4 regions of the Vibrio cholerae genome follow, and region 2 is predicted to be linked to each of the others. Evidence: predicted binding sites of a transcription regulator. Region 2 holds the regulator's gene; each other region holds the start of a gene.

Region 1 (4,666 bases), 620 kb from region 2:
AATTGAAAAAGAAGGTAAAGCGCTAGAAAGCAAAGATAAAACTGTCGGCGATAAAGTTGAAGCTTTCACTTATGGTGCTTTGGGCATGGATCACCCCGAAAAAGTGAAAGAAGTTGAGGACACCTCCTACTCTGCTGGGCAATATCTTTCCGCTGCGGCAACCATAGGCGGCATTCTGTTAGCCGTATTGTAAACTCGCCAATCAACACCATTTAAAAAGGCACTCGATGAGTGCCTTTTTAATGCTATCGGTTCAACCTATATGCTTAGGAAAGCACTTCTCGCAATCTTTCCTGAGCAACTTGTACGAGCAAATCAGGTTGGAACTTAGAAATAAATCGGTTACAGCCTACCTTTTGCACCATGGCTTCATTAAAGCTGCCACTGAGCGAGGTATTGAGTGTGATAAAGAGATCCTTCATACGCGGATCATTACGAATTTCATAAGTCAGCTTATAACCATCCATTTCCGGCATTTCAGCATCCGTAATCATCATCAGTAATTCACTGTAGATGTCTTTACCTTCATCACACCAAGATTTCAATAAATTCAACGCCTGCAAGCCATCATGGCATTCGATGATATTTAAACCTAATTGGGACAGTGTATCTTTCACTTGATTTCGTGCTGTTGAAGAATCATCGACAATCAATATGGTTCGACCATCCATATGGTTGAGTAGGCTCTCATCCAATACTTCTTTGGATATTGAGGCATCATAATGGACGATTTCTGCTAATACCTTCTCCACGTCAATGATCTCAACAATATGTGTCTTGTCTTGTTCTTTGACATGCGTGAATGCCGTTAGATAGTTTGCCCTTCCGGCCGACTTAGGTGGCGGCTGGATTTCCGTCCATGCGGTATTGATGATGTTGCGCACCTGCCCCACCAAAAAGCCCTGTATTGTCCGGTTATACTCAGTAATGATTAGGTTTTGTTCCGTATCTTGAACACGGCGAGGAGGAAAACCGATGGCAGATCGTAAATCGATAACGGGCACTGGTTCACCACGTAATGACGCAACACCAGTGATATGAGGATGCGAGCCTGGCATTTTGGTCAGTAGAGGGACTTTGATCACCTCTCTAACTTTAAAAACGTTTATCGCAAAAATTTGACGACTATTGAGGCTAAACAGTAACAGCTCCAATCGGTTTTCGCCGACCAGATTAGTACGCTGGTCTACCGTGTTCAAAACACCTGACATACGAAATTCCGTTAAATGACTACCTAGGTAACAGTATAGCCGCTAGGTATAAATGTAAATGTAAGCAAAGCTGAAATTCTTACTTCTTGTATGGGAATGGCAGATTATCCTTCGACCACTTTCATTAAGAGTAGACCATCATAGAGCGCCTGCTTGATCAAAGCTGCACCGGGCATGGTCGCTTGTTTATAGAAACGCGACTCGACCAACTTCAAATCTTGATGGTAAACCGGCAAACTCTGCTCACGAATACACTGCTCAATAGAGGGATAAAGAATCGATTTCGCCTGATTAATGACACCGCCAATTAAGATTTTCTCTGGGTTGAATAAGTTAATCACAATTGCGATCGCAGCACCTAAATAACGCCCCAACTGTTGAATCACATCTACAGCAAGCGGATCCCCATCTGCGGCAGCAGCACAAATATCTTCTATCGAAATTTCTTCCACTGTCGCGAGGCAACTAGGCTCTCCGGCTTGAATGCGCGCCGTGACCTGATCGCGAATCGCTTGTGAAGACGCCACGGTCTCTAAGCAGCCGTAGTTTCCGCAATGGCAACGTTTACCTTGCGGATCAATTTGAATATGCCCTAGCTCACCGATATTGCCATGGCGACCTTGCAATACACGCCCATCGAGCACAATACCTGCACCAAGTCCGTGGTGAATGGAGATCAACACAGAATTATCGACATCTTGTGAATGACCAAACAATTTCTCTGCTAAAGCCCAAGCCCGCGTGTCATTTGCAACAAACACAGGCAATCCAGTGGCTTTATAAATTTCTGGTCCCAAAGCTAAATTTTTGACATTGTAGTGCGGCATTTGCAGCACTATACCCTGCTCAGAATTAACCAATCCCGGCAACGTAATGGCAATACTGGTTACACGATCTAACTGCGCGGCGTAGGTTTGAAAAAACTCTTCAATTTCAAACAATAACCGGGCTAACACATCATCTTGATCGATTTCATGGATATCAATTTTGGTATCAATCAACACTTCTCCACCCAACTCGTGGAGAGCAATGGTGAGATAACCTCGACCGAGCCGCATTGAGAGAAACTGCCAACCAAGATTATTGGTCTGAAGGCCAACAGCAGGTCGACCTCGACTGATCGCCTCTTGAACCGTCGTTTCATGAATCAAGTGCGCATCAATCAATTCACGGGTAATTTTGGTAATACTGGCTGGCGCAAGCTCACTCTCTTTCGATAAATCGATGCGAGAGATTGGCCCTTTTTGGTCTATTAGTTTGTATACGCGGCCCGCATTGATCTGCTTAATATGATCAATATGGCCGGGTTGAGCCATGTACATGCGGCGCTCCGGAATTCAACGACAGACCAATTTTTTTACTTTGCGAAGTAATTGTGAAGTTCTTTGTCAGATAGCCGTGACAAATATCACGCATATACCTAGAAGTTTGTGTTTTATATCCAAATATTGGCCTTTATTGCTGCCATTTATTGATGGGTGCGATATACCCAAACAGAACAAACACCATCAGAAACAGCAAGCAGAACAGGTATAAACAGGATAATAATTTCCCTAAGCCACTATACTTATATCCAAACTACTTGAAGTTGCAGGCAGGCGGCACATTTGCGCAGCCACCAGAGGCGTTGGCTGAGAATCAAAGCTGACTTTCATCGCCCCATGAGCATAGACATTCCATGTGATTAGGTGGACAAAGGCAGCCAACACCGCAGCAACGTTAAGTAGGAAGGGTATACCTTACTGTCACATCGAAGGAACAATGATATGAGCTCAACTTTGCGTAGAACAAAAATCGTCGCCACCTTAGGTCCTTCCACAGAAAGCCCAGAAATTCTCGAAGCCATTATCCGAGCAGGAGCCAATGTCGTTCGGATGAATTTTTCACACGGCACCGCGGAAGACCATAAAAACCGTGCGCAGAAAGTTCGCGAAATTGCCGCCAAACTCGGTCGCCACGTCGCCTTATTAGGTGATTTACAAGGCCCAAAAATTCGTGTTTCTACTTTCAAAGAAGGCAAAATTATCCTTAATGAAGGGGAACACTTCATTCTTGATGCGGAATTAGCCAAAGGGGAAGGCACGCAAGAAAGCGTGGGGATTGATTACAAAAAGCTACCGCAAGATGTTTGTAACGACGATATTTTGCTGCTTGATGATGGCCGTGTGCAGTTACAAGTTATGCGAGTTGAAGGCAATAAAATCCACACCAAAGTCTTGGTCGGCGGTCCTCTCTCCAACAATAAAGGGATTAACAAAAAAGGCGGCGGTTTATCGGCAGATGCTTTGACTGAAAAAGACAAAAATGACATTCGACTTGCGGCAGAAATTCAAGTTGAGTACCTCGCGGTGTCTTTCCCTCGCAATGGTGAAGACATGAAATTCGCGCGCCGTCTTGCCCAAGAAGCTGGGCTTCATGCGCGTATGGTCGCGAAAGTTGAACGCGCAGAAACCGTCTCTTGTGATGAAAACATTGATGATATTGTTCGCGCCTCGGATGTCATCATGGTCGCACGGGGTGATCTCGGAGTGGAAATCGGTGACCCCGAACTCATCGCCGTACAGAAGAAGCTGATTTCACGCGCGAAAAAACTCAACCGTGTGGTGATTACCGCAACGCAAATGATGGAATCGATGATCAGTAACCCTATGCCAACCCGTGCCGAAGTCATGGATGTGGCGAATGCGGTGCTCGATGGCACTGACGCTGTGATGTTGTCGGGAGAAACGGCTGCGGGCAAATATCCGGTTGAAACCGTCAAAGCGATGGCTGAAGTCTGCATTGGTGCAGAAAAGATGATTGAGTCGAATGAACAAAACTATCGCATTAAAAGTGTGTTCCGCACGGAAGAAGAAGCGATTGCTATGTCGACTATCTATGCAGCCAACCACTTAGAAGGCGTTAAAGCCATGGTCACGCTCACTGAATCAGGACGCACCGCATTAATGACCTCAAGGCTCAATTCCGTATTCCCGATTTTTGCGATGTCTGCCAACCAAGCAACCCTCAATCGCTGCGCGTTATTGCGCGGGGTGATCCCTTTCTACTTCGATACCAAACAAGCCAGTGGTCTAGAAGCAGCCATTGCAGCATTAGATGCCCTCAAAGAGCGAAACCTACTCGAAGAAGGGGATCTCGTGATCATTACCCAAGGCGATATTATGGGAGTCGAAGGCTCCACCAACTGTATGCGCATCTTACCTGTCTATTAGTCATCGCAAGAAGAAGGCTGCATAGCCTTCTTCTCTTTACCTCACATCCGGTTGTGAGGGAGAGCTTTACGGAAAGTCTCAGCTTCACTATACGTTTTTAAAAAGCGGTAACCCGCTTTCAGTCCTAGCTCATAGTCATATTGCAGCGCCTCTGGTGAACTCAATAACGAATTCGAGTGCAAAGGCTCACTTGGCATAATTTGCGCGATAAATGTATCGTCATGATGTGCGTCAAGAAACTCA
Region 2 (4,666 bases):
TGGCTTGCCTGCTGGTGTCATCAATCTGGTTCAAGGCTCAAAAGAGACGGGGATTGCGCTAGCGCAATCACGCGGGATTGATGGTTTGCTGTTTACGGGGAGTGCCAATACTGGACATCTGCTGCATCGCCAATTTGCAGGTCAGCCGGACAAAATGCTGGCGCTGGAAATGGGCGGCAATAACCCTATGGTGATTTCAGAGCACTATGGCGATCTGGATGCCACGGTTTATACCATTATTCAATCGGCGTTTATCAGCAGTGGTCAACGCTGCACCTGTGCGCGTCGCTTGTATGTGCCACTCGGGACGAAAGGCGATGCACTGCTCGATAAACTGGTTTCCGTAACGGCCAAGCTGCGTATTGATCAGCCCTTTGCTGAGCCCGCACCCTTTATGGGACCGTTAGTTTCTGAAGCAGCAGCACAAGTGATCCTCAAGGCGCAAGCAGATCTACAAGCGCTAGGCGGAAAAAGTCTACTTGAAGCTCGCGCCTTGCATGCGGCGTTTATCACTCCGGCCATCATCGATGTGACGGCGATTGAGCGCTTACCGGATGATGAGTATTTCGGGCCTTTGCTGCAAGTAGTGCGTTACCAGACTTTGGCGCAAGCGGTAGAGCTTGCCAATGATACCCGCTTTGGCTTATCCGCCGGACTCGTCTCGACGGATGATGGCGAGTGGGATTATTTTGTCGAACATATTCGTGCGGGCATCGTCAATCGTAACCGCCAATTAACCGGAGCCAGTGGTGATGCGCCATTTGGTGGCCCAGGAGCATCGGGCAACTTACGCCCCAGTGCCTTCTATGCCGCCGACTATTGCGCTTATCCGATGGCTTCAATGGAGGGGGAGACAACATTGCTTCCTGCCACCTTGAGCCCGGGTGTTGAACTCTAATCATAATTTATTTTGTGCCTGCGCAGCCAAGTAGGCACTTTTTCCGTCACAGGTTGAAAGCTTTATCGTGTTAGCGCTGGGTAAATTACACGGCGTCTAACCTTAGTCCGTTTGCGTTTCATAGGATCAACAAGGAGGCGTTATGACGCCAACAGCTTTATTCCAATCGCTCTGGAATGATTATATTGAGCGCCTCTGCCCATCGGCAGACAGAGTGCATCAACTCCTACAAGAAGATGAGCCGCTGATTAATGACCATATTGCGCTGCGCACATTTAATTTGGCGCCACTGGGCTTAGAGACGCTGGCTAAACCGTTTCTGGCACTCGGCTACCAAGCGTGTGGTGAGTATGAGTTCAAAAGTAAAAAACTCTTTGCTAAGCATTTTGAACATCCCGATCCTTTGCAGCCTAAGGTTTTCATTAGTGAGCTGAAAGTGGAAGAGTGTTCACCTGAGCTGCAAGCGATTGTTGAAAAGCTGGTGGCGCAAGTTCAGCCACAAGCATTAGCCAGTGAGGCTTTTTTGTATGGCGGTCGCTTATGGAGCTTAAGCCATGCCGACTATCTTACTTTGGCGAAAGAGAGTGAGTATGCTGCTTGGCTTGCGGCGCATGGTTATGGTGCAAACCACTTTACAGTCAGCGTGAATCAGCTCAATGCGCTGCATGAAGTGAAACAGGTCAATGACCATCTGCGCCAACATGGCTTTAGCATCAATGAATCGGGTGGGGAAGTAAAAGGCTCACCAGAAGTCTTGCTAGAACAGTCTTCAACCATGGCTGATAAAGTGTTAGTGCGTTTTAACGAAGGCGCGGAGATGATCCCCGGTGGCTTTTATGAGTTTGCCAAACGCTACCCTATGGCCGATGGTCAGCTCTATCCCGGATTTGTCGAAGCTTCGGCGGATAAGATCTTTGAAAGCACGAACCGTTAAATCTAGCGCATCACACAAATAAAAATAGCCACCGCAGGGTGGCTATTTTTTATAACACGAGACGGGTTATCGGGGCACTTAGCGAGTGCCGTAAACCACGATGGTTTTACCGTGGGCAGAGATCAGGTTCTGTTCTTCCAGCATCTTCAGGATGCGGCCAACGGTTTCGCGAGAACAGCCAACAATTTGACCGATCTCTTGGCGAGTGATCTTGATTTGCATACCATCAGGGTGAGTCATCGCATCGGGCTGACGTGCAAGGTTCAGCAGAGTCTGTGCGATACGGCCAGTTACGTCTAGGAACGCAAGGTCGCCAACTTTCTGGCTGGTCACTTGCAGACGACGAGCCATTTGACCTGAAAGGCGCATCAAAATGTCTGGGTTAACTTGGATTAACTGACGGAATTTCTTAAATGAGATTTCAGCCACTTCACACGGTGTTTTGGCACGAACCCAAGCGGTACGCTCTTGACCTTCTTCAAACAGGCCGAGTTCACCGATGAAATCACCTTGGTTCAGGTAAGAGAGAATCATCTCTTTACCTTCTTCATCTTTGATCAGTACCGCAACTGAACCTTTTACGATGTAGTACAGCGTTTCCGCCTTCTCACCCGCGTGGATCAGCGTGCTTTTTGATGGGTACTTATGAATGTGACAATGTGAAAGAAACCACTCTAGTGTTGGATCGGTTTGAGGTTTACCTAGAACCATAATAATCTCACTTCCTCTGCAGGGTACGCTTGCCGCTATCCATATTTTAGCGAAGCCTCAATTGGGCTTACTAGAATAAGAGGTGTTACCCAAGGCTGCAAGCTATCTTGTGTTTCGGTTAAGAATAGTATCCTTTTTCGAAATCGATTTCTTGATTTTAATCGTGTCAGTAGTCCGATTTGCTACGCAAAACTGTGCACATGATCACGGTATGAAAAGTAAGCATTCATCACTGGTCGGATCTAGCCAATTTTTCCCGTTTCGATCAGTTGTTGCAGCAGCGGGCGCACAATCAAATCCATCGCAAAACTCATTTTACCGCCGGGGACGACAATGGTGTTGTGGCGTGACATAAACGAGCCATCAATCATCGCCAGCAAGTACGGGAAATCGACGTTTTTGATGCCACGAAAACGGATCACCACAAAACTCTCATCCAGCGTTGGAATGCCTTTGGCATTGAGTGGGTTCGAAGTATCGACCGTAGGCACACGTTGAAAGTTGATGTGGGTGCGCGAAAATTGCGGGGTGATGAATTTAAGGTAGTCGTCCATTGAGCGAACAATCGAATCCATCACCGCTTCGCGTGAATGGCCGCGATCGCGCGTGTCGCGCACGTATTTTTGGATCCACTCAAGGTTAACGATGGGTACCATGCCAATCAAAAAATCGACGTGTTGCGCGACATTAACATCGCCATCAACGACCCCGCCGTGCAAGCCTTCATAAAACAGCACATCGGAGTTTTCAGGCAGCGACTGCCAAGGGGTAAATGTACCGGGCATCTGGTTATACGGCACCGCTTCATCAAAGGTGTGCAAGTAGCGGCGTACTTGGCCGGTGCCTACTTTTCCATATTGGCGGAAGAATTCTTCCAGTGTAGGGAAATCGTTGGCTTGCGGGCCAAAGTAGCTGATATGGCGGCCTTGTTCACGCGCTTTGCGGATTTCCACATCCATTTCTGGGCGAGTAAAACGGTGGAAACTGTCTCCTTCCACCCAAGCGGGTTTGATGTTCATCATATTGAACATCTTGCGAAAGGCTTCTGAGGTGGTAGTGGTACCGGCGCCGGAAGAACCGGTCACCGCAATAATCGGATGTTTGGCTGACATGACAAACCTTGTCCTTTAAGTCCTTGATTTTGGTGCTAACTTAGACACCTTCCGAAAAATGACTATAGCACGGAAAATGCTGTCGTCACGGCATGGCTAAAACGGATGGCATTTAATATCCACGGTTTCATGCAATTCTGAATAGACGATCACAGCTTGTCCAGATTGTAATTGAGTACGTACCTGAGCAATTTTCTCTTCTAGCGAGACTTCAATATCGCCATAGTCGGTGCCTTCACGCAGCACAAATTCACGGATCAAATTGTCGAGTGTGTCTGGCGCAATCTCTTGCCATGGAATGATCATAAATACCTCTATATTTTATGATGGCGCTTTTTTATGACGGTTCTTTTGTACGACTGAAAGAAACGACGAGTTGCCGCCACGCTCAGTCGTTTGAATGTCGCTTTCATCTGTTGAGAAGGAATCGTGGATTAGCTGGGCTGTAGAAAATCATCTCGCAGCGGTGCGTAATACTCGGGTAGAGCTTGCTCTAACCAAAAATACGGTTTAAGCCATGAACCGCTCAGGAAACCCACATGGCCGCCATGCTCGAAGAGACGATAGCGGATATTGTCAGGCAGCGGAAAATTGGGGATCACCGCTTCAGTCATAAAAGGATCGTCTTTGGCGTGGATGATCTGAGTCGGGACGCGGATCTGAGTCAGCTGTTTAATCCCAGAGCACTGCTGGTAATAATCGGCTGCATCATGAAAACCGTGCAGCGGTGCGGTGATCACATCATCAAACTCGGCGAGTTTAGCGATCGCGCGGATCCGCTCAGGGCTCAGTGGCAAAGCGTTTTCCAGCAGTGGGTATTTCGCGATGGCATTTTTCTTCAATGAAGAGAGCAGATAGGCTCGATACACTTTGGAAAAGCCCTGTTCGATACGTTGTGAGCAGGCGGCTAAATCGAGTGGCGCAGAAATCAAGGTGGCGGCCGTGACGATAGGATCATCCCGATACTGCGCAAGATAGTTGGCGAGCATGTTACCGCCGAGTGAAACACCG
Region 3 (4,666 bases), on a different replicon from region 2:
AATTCTAGCCAGCATCGAATAACAGTGCAGGTGCTTACTTTGCGAATGGTTTTCTAGCACGCTCAGCCCCTTATAAGCGGCTTGTTCGGCTTCATCTAAGCGGTTCCAGCACCATAAAATTTGCGCGCGAATCCGCAGCAAAAATTCATGCAGCGGTACTTGATGCAGTTGCTGCTCTTCAATCAACTTAAACGCGTTATCCTGAACTTCGTAAGCCGCTTGAACATACCCTTGCGCCAGTAGAATTTCGCTCTGTTGCAGTAGTGCCCATAAAGCTTGGTGATACACCTGATATTGGCGTGCCAGTTTCTCGGTCTGCTGCATCATGGAGAGCGCACGGCTGAGATGACCTAATACGTGGTTCACTTCACCAACGACAGAGGTTGCGACAATGCGGCTGCGATAGGTCGTGTGATCCAACTGGCTTAACGCGAGTTCAGCCAGTTCCAGCGCTTTTTCTGGCTCGTTTTGGTTAATCGCGACTTGGGCACGCAGCGCGTTAAATTCGCCTTGCTCTTTGGTGGAGAGTTCAACGTTGAGCGCTTTCATCTCTTTCGCCGCTTTGGCAAGCAGTGCGCCGACATCATTGTATCTATGCTGGCTCTGCGCCAGCCAAGCTTGCAACATGCACAATTTAGGCTCGCGGTACAGTTGGGTCGGCGAGAGTTGATTGATCGCCGCTTCCAACACTTCGAGTTCGCCTTGGTTAAACATTTTCCAACCATATTGGCTCAAAATGCTCGCCAGCAGCTCAGTGTCTTGTGCTAAATGAGCATGACGCAGTGCTTGATGAGGTGCCGCGGCTTCTAACCACGCTTTGGCGGCGGCGCGTTGCAAATCTTGCTCTTGCTGCGGAATGCGTGCTTGACGTTGGTGCGCTAAAAATTCAGCAAACAGATTGTGGAAGCGATACCAGTTAGTTTCCCCTTCCAGCGGTGAGATAAATAGCCCGAAGCGGTTAAGTGACTCAATCATTGCCAGAGCATCATCGCGCCCTGTTAAGCTGCTGACTAATGCATCGTCAAAATGATCGAGTACCGAACACTGCATCAAGAAATAGCGGGTTTCATCGTCGAGCAGATCAAACACTTCTTCCACTAGATAATCCCAAAGATGCGCATGGTTAAAGTGCGAAACTGATTCGATGGTTTGAGCGAGCGTGCGGTGCTGATGCTGCGCTTGGAGAGCGATGAGCTGCATCGCAGAAGGCCAACCTTCCACATAATCGCGTAGGTGATTCGCCGTCAGCGCATCAATCCCATCGGAAACGCGTTGGTTGAAAAAGCGGGTCGTCTCTTCGGTATCAAAAGCCAAAAGCTCATTGCCGATCTCAATCATTAAATCACGCACGCGCAGGTTAGCCGTACCCAAAGGTGGAGTTGAACGGCTGGTGACCACCAAGGTTAAGTTATCGGGCATGTGCTTTAAGAAAAAGCGCATCGCTTCGTGAATGGTTTCATCATGGATCAGGTGGTAATCGTCCAGCACCACATAACATTCGCCGTGGTAGTCGGCCATCTCGGCAAACACTTCACTAAACAGCGAATGCAATGACGAAAACTGACGCTTCTCTGCCAATTTTTGCGCATTGGGGCAGGCGTTATGGGTTGCTTTATTAATCGCTTGCAGCAGGTAGTTCATAAAGCGGAACGGATCGTTATCGCTATCATCAATACTGTACCACCCCAGATTAGGCTTGTCGGCAAGCCACTGCGCGGCCATGGTGGTTTTGCCATAGCCGGCGGGGGAACGAAACAGCACCAATTTATAACAGGTGGCGTGCTGCAATAAATCCAGCACTCGGGGGCGGACGATGGCGTTATGCAAACGTCCCGGGCGAGTCAGTTTCGAAGGGATCCACATCTTCTTTCTCTCGTCTATTCCAGTCAGAGCCTCATGCTCTTTTAACTTGAAACGCAAGTTCCAAGCCTAAGGGGAGGTGAATACGCGAGGCGTATCACACTCAGATGGGCGAATGTTACTTGAAGTCATTCTGTGCGTTTATTGATCCATACTGAGTTTTTTGTCTTCTTCACGTTTCGCACGTTACTACGCCCTATATTTGTGATGATTATCACTAATCAATCTTTTTAAAACGGACGATATTGTCCAGGCCTCTACGTCATTTAGTGAAAAATGGGTAACAACTGCGAAATTATTGTGATCTATTTAGCAGAGTGGACAAATGAGTGATGGCTCGTTTTCTGACTTTTCATAAAGCCTAGCTATGGTTAATCGGCAGGTGGTGTGATCCGAATCACTGCTATCTCTAGCTGAACGGTGCATTGATGGGAGCTAGATCACTCACTACCAGACTCCTGTGCCTCTACGCCTTGGCTCCTCCTCCCAATTGATGAGAAAAGTGGGAGGATGTTTTGCAAAAGTCGTAGAGGCAGGATAGGGCTCAGATGGATTAGAACCAAACAGTGAGAGTTCACAATGAAACCTACTCAACAGAAACAGTTTGACAAGACGTTGTTCCAAGAAAATGTGAAGCGTCATTTGACCGCAACTTATGCCACAACAGTAGAGCACGCTTCGGCGCGTGCTTGGTATTTGGCGATGGGACGTGCCCTTGCTGAATTTACGACGTTTGATTTGCTGGAAACCGAACAGGATGAACGCATTCTCAATAGCAAAAGCCTGAACTACCTATCGCTGGAGTTTTTGATTGGCCGCTTAACAGGCAACAACTTGATCAGCATGGGTGTGTATGAAGCCGTAGGACAAGCGATGGAAGAGCTTGGACAGAACCTGAGCGACTTGCTGGAAGAAGAGCGCGACCCATCATTAGGTAACGGTGGTTTAGGCCGTCTTGCCGCCTGTTTTATGGATTCTTGCGCGGCGCAAGAATACCCGACCGTGGGTTACGGTCTGCATTACGAATATGGTTTGTTTAAACAGTCTTTTGAAGAAGGCCGTCAAAAAGAAGCGCCGGATGCATGGTGTGGAGTCGAAGGCTACCCGTGGGAAGTCGCGCGTCCTGAGCTTAAACAAGAAATCGGTTTCTACGGCCACGTTGAAGTCATCAATGAAAATGGCAAAGAGCGTCGTCGTTGGGTACCGGGCATGCTGGTGCAAGCGATGCCGTGGGATCTGCCGATTGTCGGCTACCAAAGTGATACGGTTTACCCGCTGCGTTTGTGGGAGTGTCGCGCAATCGCGCCTTTCTCGTTAGAAAGCTTCAATAACGGTAACTACTTTGAAGCGCAGCACGCGCTGATCGATGCAGGCAACATCACCAAAGTCCTGTATCCGAATGACAACCACGAAAAAGGCAAAACCCTGCGTTTGATGCAGCAGTATTTCCACAGTGCAGCGTCGGTGCGCGATATTCTGCGTCGCCACGAGGCGGCAGGGCACGCGTTGACGGATCTGCCGAAATACGAAACCATTCAGCTTAACGATACGCACCCAACCATCGCGATTCCTGAGCTGATGCGCATTCTAATCGATGAAAAGCTGATGTCGTGGGAAGCGGCGTGGGCGATCTGTTCGCACACTTTTGCTTACACCAACCACACTCTGCTGCCAGAAGCACTGGAAACGTGGAGTGAGTCGCTGATCCAACGCCTGCTGCCACGTCACATGGAGATCATCTACGAGATCAACCACCGTTTCTTGCAACAAGTGCGTGCCAAATGGCCGGGTGATGTGGCGAAACAGCAAAAGCTCTCGATCATCGAAGAAGGCTTCCACCGCATGGTGCGCATGGCCAACCTGTGTGTGGTCGGCTCTTATGCGGTGAACGGTGTAGCGGCGCTGCACTCAGAATTGGTGAAGCGTGACCTGTTCCCTGAATTTGTTGAGCTCTATCCGGGCAAAATCCAGAACGTGACCAACGGTATCACGCCACGTCGCTGGCTGAAGTTCTGTAACCCAGGTTTATCGGCGCTGATTTCAGAGAAGATTGGCCATGAGTGGCCTGCGAAGCTGGATCAACTGACCAAAGTGGCGCAGTACGCCGAAGATGCGGCGTTCCAAAAACGCTTTATGGAAGTGAAAAAAGCCAACAAAGCGCGTCTGGCTGAGTGGGTGAAAGATCACATGGGCATCGAGCTCGATACCAATGCGATTTTTGATGTGCAGATCAAACGTCTGCATGAGTACAAGCGTCAGCATCTCAATATGCTGCACATTTTGTCGCTCTATCACCGCCTCATCAATGATCCAAGCTTTGACATGCATCCACGTGTGGTGTTCTTTGCGGCAAAAGCGGCGCCGGGCTACCACTTGGCGAAAGAGATCATCTACGCCATCAACATGATCGCGCAGAAAGTCAATAACGATCCGCGGGTCGGCAACAAGCTGAAAGTGGTATTCATCCCTGACTATCGCGTCAGCATGGCCGAAATCATCATTCCAGCGGCGGATGTGTCTGAGCAAATCTCAACCGCAGGTAAAGAAGCATCCGGTACCGGCAACATGAAGATGGCGCTCAACGGTGCGCTGACCATAGGTACGATGGACGGCGCGAACGTCGAAATTCGTGAAGAAGTGGGCGATGACAACATCTACATCTTCGGTCTTGAAGTGGATGGCGTAGAAGCACTAAAAGCGCGTGGTTATAACCCATACGATTTCTATCATGCTGATCCGCTCCTCAAAGCATCGCTGGATCTGCTGGTGGGTGAAGAGTTTACGCCGGGTGCTCCGGGCAAACTGC
Region 4 (4,666 bases), 1.5 Mb from region 2:
AAGAACACCAGCCCACATTCTTCTTCTTTGACTACGAGACTTGGGGAGTCAATCCCGCCAAAGATCGTCCTAGTCAGTTTGCGGGTGTGCGTACCGATATGGACTTCAACATCATCGGTGAGCCTTTGGTAATTTACTGTCAGCTGCCCAACGACTATTTACCTGCTCCTGAAGCCGCATTGATCACAGGGATCACCCCTCAAAAAGCCAATAGCCAAGGTCTGGCGGAGCCCGAATTTATCGCGCGTATTCATGCAGAACTCTCCACACCCAATACCACCAGCCTTGGCTATAACAGCATACGTTTTGATGATGAAGTGACGCGCTACACCTGCTATCGCAACTTTATCGACCCCTATGCTTGGAGCTGGCAACACGGCAATTCCCGTTGGGATCTGCTGGATGTGCTTCGCGCGTGTCATGCTTTGCGTCCTGAAGGTATCGAGTGGCCGGAAAATGATGACGGCTTTACCAGCTTTAAACTGGAACATCTTTCTGTTGCCAACGGCATTGAGCACAGCAACGCGCACGATGCGATGGCCGATGTGATTGCCACCATTGAACTGGCGAAAAAAGTCAAAGCCGCGCAGCCGAAATTGTTCGACTACTTCTTCACTATGCGCCACAAACGCAAGCTGACAGAACTGATTGATATTGTGAACCAAACTCCGCTGATGCATGTTTCTGGCATGCTTGGGCGTGAGCGTCACTACACTAGCTGGATTGTGCCGATTGCTTGGCATCCGACCAATCAAAATGCGGTGATTGTGGTGGATTTGGGTAAAGACCCTCAGCCGCTGCTGGAGCTCGATGCCGAAACGCTGCAAGCACGTCTCTATACGCGGTATGAAGACCTAGCGCCGGATGAGCTACCAGTACCCGTGAAATTGGTGCATCTCAATAAATGCCCTATTCTGGCTCCGGCCAAAACCTTGACCGCAGAAAATGCACAAAAGATTGGTATTGAGCGCGAACAGTGTCTCGCGCACTTGAATGTGATTCGTCAACACCCCGAGATTCGTGAAAAACTGGTGTCGGTATTTAGCCAAGAGCGCGAGTTTAACCAAGAGAGTGATGTGGATAGCCAACTCTATGCCGGCTTTTTCTCCCCAGCCGATCGCGCGGCGATGGAGATCATCCGCACCACTGCACCGGAGAATCTGGGCAGCTTAGCGATACAGGTGGCAGATAAGCGCATTGAACCACTGCTGTTTCGTTATCGTGCGCGCCATTATCCCCATACCTTAACCGATGCCGAGCAACGCCGCTGGGCAGCGCATTGTCGTGACTATTTCGAGCGCAATCTAGAAGGTTATATGTTGAATTTGGAAAATCTGGTGCATGAACATCAAGCTGATCCAAAGAAAATGGCGATTTTAAAATCCGTCTACCATTACGTGGAAAAACTCGCTTGCTAACATCGTTTATTTTTACTTGCTGATTTTATTGATGATAAAAAAAATAGCTCAATACTGTGTCTCCATGGGACTGATTTTTCTCTGTCTGTTGGCGGGCATCAACTTACAAACTTGGTTAGGCATTGCTATTCCCGGCAGCATTATTGGGTTACTGATCCTATTTGGCCTGATGGCTAGCGGTTTAGTGCCTGTCGAATGGGTCAAGCCCAGCGCCACCCTGTTTATTCGTTACATGATTTTACTGTTCGTCCCGATCAGTGTCGGCTTAATGGTGCACTTCGATACGCTACTGGCAAACCTCGCCCCGATCCTCGCTAGCGCTATCGGCGGTACCTTAATTGTCATGGTGACACTGGGACTGATACTGGATCGAATGCTCAAGAAGGGGAAAAAGTCATGTGGCTGATCATAACACTTGGGGTATTTTTCGTCGCCCGTTGGGTGGCTCAAAAATGCAATACCCCACTGGCCAATCCGCTTCTGATCAGTATTGGCATACTTATTCCACTGCTGACTTACCTCAAAGTACCTTTTGAGACTTACTACGCTGATAATCAGTGGTTGAGTTATCTACTCCAGCCAGCGGTTGTTGCTTTGGCTTATCCACTTTACGAGCAGTTGCCACAAATTCGTGCCAACTGGCGAATTATCGCTTTGGCTTGTGGCGTGGGCAGTGTGATGTCGATGATCACCGCCAGTTTGATAGCCGTAAGCATGGGGGCAGATATAGAACTGATTGCCGCCTTGATGGGAAAATCAGTGACAACGCCGATCGCGATGGAAGTGGCACGCCAGTTGGGCGGAGAGCCCGCGATTGCTGCGATTTTGGTGCTACTCGTCGGGCTATTTGGTGCCATTCTTGCCTACCCGATTTACAAACTGCTCAATATTACGCATCCCATCGCCAAAGGGCTGACCATGGGTACGGTATCCCATGCCCTCGGCACAGCCACGTGCGCTGAGAAAGATCCTCGCGACGCCGCGTTCAGCTCACTAGCCCTTGTCGTGTGTGGTGTTATCACGTCTGTATTAGCGCCAAGTCTGTTTGCTTTCGCACTCTGGCTTCAATAATTTCATTTCGAGTGGCGTCACATCTCATACGCTTGCAATCGTTATCATGTGTGACGTCACTCTAATAATGAAACATAAAAATAAATTACATAACTTAACGTGACACTGATCACCTTATAAAATCTCGCATTACCTAAAATAGGATTCCATGCAATGAAAAGGAATGACTATGAGAAACCGTATTGAACAAGCATTACAACAAATGCCTGCTTCTTTTGCCCCATATTTACGTGAATTGGTGTTGGCCAAGGATTTCGATGCCACTTTCTCTGCCGAGCAGTATCAGCAGCTTTTGACCCTTTCGGGTCTGGAAGATGCCGATTTGCGCGTCGCGCTGTTACCTATCGCTGCCGCTTACTCGTATGCCCCCATCTCTGAATTTTATGTCGGTGCGATTGTACGTGGCATCTCCGGAAGCCTCTATCTTGGCGCCAATATGGAATTTACTGGTGCGCAGCTTGGACAAACCGTACATGCTGAGCAATGCGCCATTAGCCATGCGTGGATGAAAGGGGAAAAAGGAGTGGCAGACATCACCATCAACTTTAGCCCTTGCGGCCATTGCCGCCAGTTTATGAATGAACTGACCACCGCGTCTTCGCTGAAAATTCAACTGCCCAAGCGTTCTGCCAAAACTTTGCAAGAGTACCTCCCTGAGTCGTTTGGCCCTGCCGATCTCGGCATTGATTCTGGCCTGATGAGCCCAGTCAATCATGGTAAAACCAGTGACGATGATGAAGAGCTGATCCAGCAAGCCCTGCGCGCGATGAACATCAGCCACTCGCCTTATACCCAAAACTTCAGTGGTGTGGCACTGAAAATGCGCAGTGGCGCGATTTACCTTGGCGCGTATGCCGAAAATGCTGCGTTTAACCCAAGTTTGCCACCGCTACAAGTTGCCTTAGCACAAGCGATGATGATGGGTGAATCATTCGAGGATATTGAAGCCGCCTCTCTGGTAGAGAGTGCAACCGGCAAAATCAGCCATCTTGCCGATACTCAAGCAACGCTGGAAGTGATCAATCCCGATATTCCACTTTCTTATCTCTCACTGTAAACCGAATGAAGAGGCCATTGGCCTCTTCACTTTTTGCTACTAGCTCTCTTAGTCCACCTCTTGCTAAAGATGTCGCGCGCACACTTTTCCATCACCCACCATGACGTTCTGAATAAAGCCTGATAACTTGCGCTTTTTACACGTATCTCTCGCAAGCTATGTTTGAACAAATCATTGCCATTCTCTTTCCTGTGATGAGCTTAGTCTTGATTGGCTATTTGATTGGTCTCTGGCTCAAACCCGATTTTCGCCCGATCAATCGCATCAATATGGAGGCCTTTGTGCCCGCGTTGGTGTTTTCTTCACTGGTCAATATGCCACTGGATACGCAGCAAACACCTCTGTTGCTTGCCGCTCTTGTCGCGGTATTGCTGCCCGGTATTTTAATGCTCCTGATATGTCATTTGGGCCGTTGGTCATTTAAAACATGGGCTCCACTGCACATGTTTCGCAACAGCGGTAATTTAGCGATTCCCCTGTTTACTTATGCGTTTGGCGAAACCGCGCTCCCCTCTGCCGTGTTGCTGTTTGTGGTTTCCATGTGTCTGCACATTAGCTTAGGGGTGGCCATGCTGAGCAAAGGTAGCGTATTGAAAACCGTGCTCAGCGCTCCGGTCTTTTTAGCATCCTCACTGGCTTTACTGCTCAATCTAAGCGGAGTCTCTATCTGGTCCCCCTTGTACAACGCCACCGCTTTACTGGGACAAGCTGCCGTTCCTGTGATGCTGCTTTCGCTCGGCTCACAAATGATCAACCTGCGCTTAGCCGGGCTCAAAGTTGGCCTTGTTTCAACGGCACAATCTCTGCTCACCGGAGCCTGCGCGTTTGCGCTGATTTACTTTTTCATTCCACTGCCTCCCTTACAACTGCAAATGATGGTGCTGTTTACCATGTTGCCCCCCGCAGTGATGAATTATCTGTTCGCCGAGCGTTATCACATCGAGCCTACTCAGGTTGCGGCTATGGTGTTGTTTGGTAATTTCTTCAGCTTATTAAGCCTGCCCATATTGCTGTTTATCGCTCTTTCACTCTGATCCTGCTCGCCATAAAACTGTCATAAACTTGACCAGAATACGGGGTAATCTGACTGGCTACAGCGGGAAGCAAACGTTTTCTTTTG

Evidence for each region. The regulator CRP, encoded in region 2, controls carbon source genes, mostly activating them, when cyclic AMP is high. The targets are predictions, from matches to a motif close to TGTGANNNNNNTCACA.
Region 1: a site for CRP is predicted at 2,609-2,624, ahead of mlc (sugar metabolism global transcriptional regulator Mlc). Genes of this name have one in related genera too.
Region 3: a site for CRP is predicted at 2,290-2,305, ahead of F0316_RS17005 (glycogen/starch/alpha-glucan phosphorylase). Genes of this name have one in related genera too.
Region 4: a site for CRP is predicted at 2,539-2,554, ahead of cdd (cytidine deaminase). Genes of this name have one in related genera too.

Annotation. Positions count from the first base shown of each region.
Region 1 covers NZ_CP043554.1:872,190-876,855, reverse strand. The annotation lists gene F0316_RS04225 (hypothetical protein) at 1-193, shown strand, start outside; gene F0316_RS04220 (chemotaxis protein CheV) at 267-1,211, opposite strand; gene mlc (sugar metabolism global transcriptional regulator Mlc) at 1,316-2,533, opposite strand; gene pyk (pyruvate kinase) at 2,978-4,423, shown strand; gene F0316_RS04205 (patatin-like phospholipase family protein) at 4,465-4,666, opposite strand, start outside.
Region 2 covers NZ_CP043554.1:251,387-256,052, forward strand. The annotation lists gene astD (succinylglutamate-semialdehyde dehydrogenase) at 1-898, shown strand, start outside; gene F0316_RS01220 (DUF1338 domain-containing protein) at 1,041-1,832, shown strand; gene crp (cAMP-activated global transcriptional regulator CRP) at 1,911-2,543, opposite strand; gene F0316_RS01230 (phosphoribulokinase) at 2,786-3,655, opposite strand; gene F0316_RS01235 (YheU family protein) at 3,752-3,961, opposite strand; gene F0316_RS01240 (hydrolase) at 4,090-4,666, opposite strand, start outside.
Region 3 covers NZ_CP043556.1:642,635-647,300, forward strand. The annotation lists gene malT (HTH-type transcriptional regulator MalT) at 1-1,863, opposite strand, end outside; gene F0316_RS17005 (glycogen/starch/alpha-glucan phosphorylase) at 2,440-4,666, shown strand, end outside.
Region 4 covers NZ_CP043554.1:1,719,241-1,723,906, forward strand. The annotation lists gene sbcB (exodeoxyribonuclease I) at 1-1,418, shown strand, start outside; gene F0316_RS07960 (CidA/LrgA family protein) at 1,450-1,824, shown strand; gene F0316_RS07965 (LrgB family protein) at 1,815-2,489, shown strand; gene cdd (cytidine deaminase) at 2,659-3,546, shown strand; gene F0316_RS07975 (AEC family transporter) at 3,705-4,580, shown strand.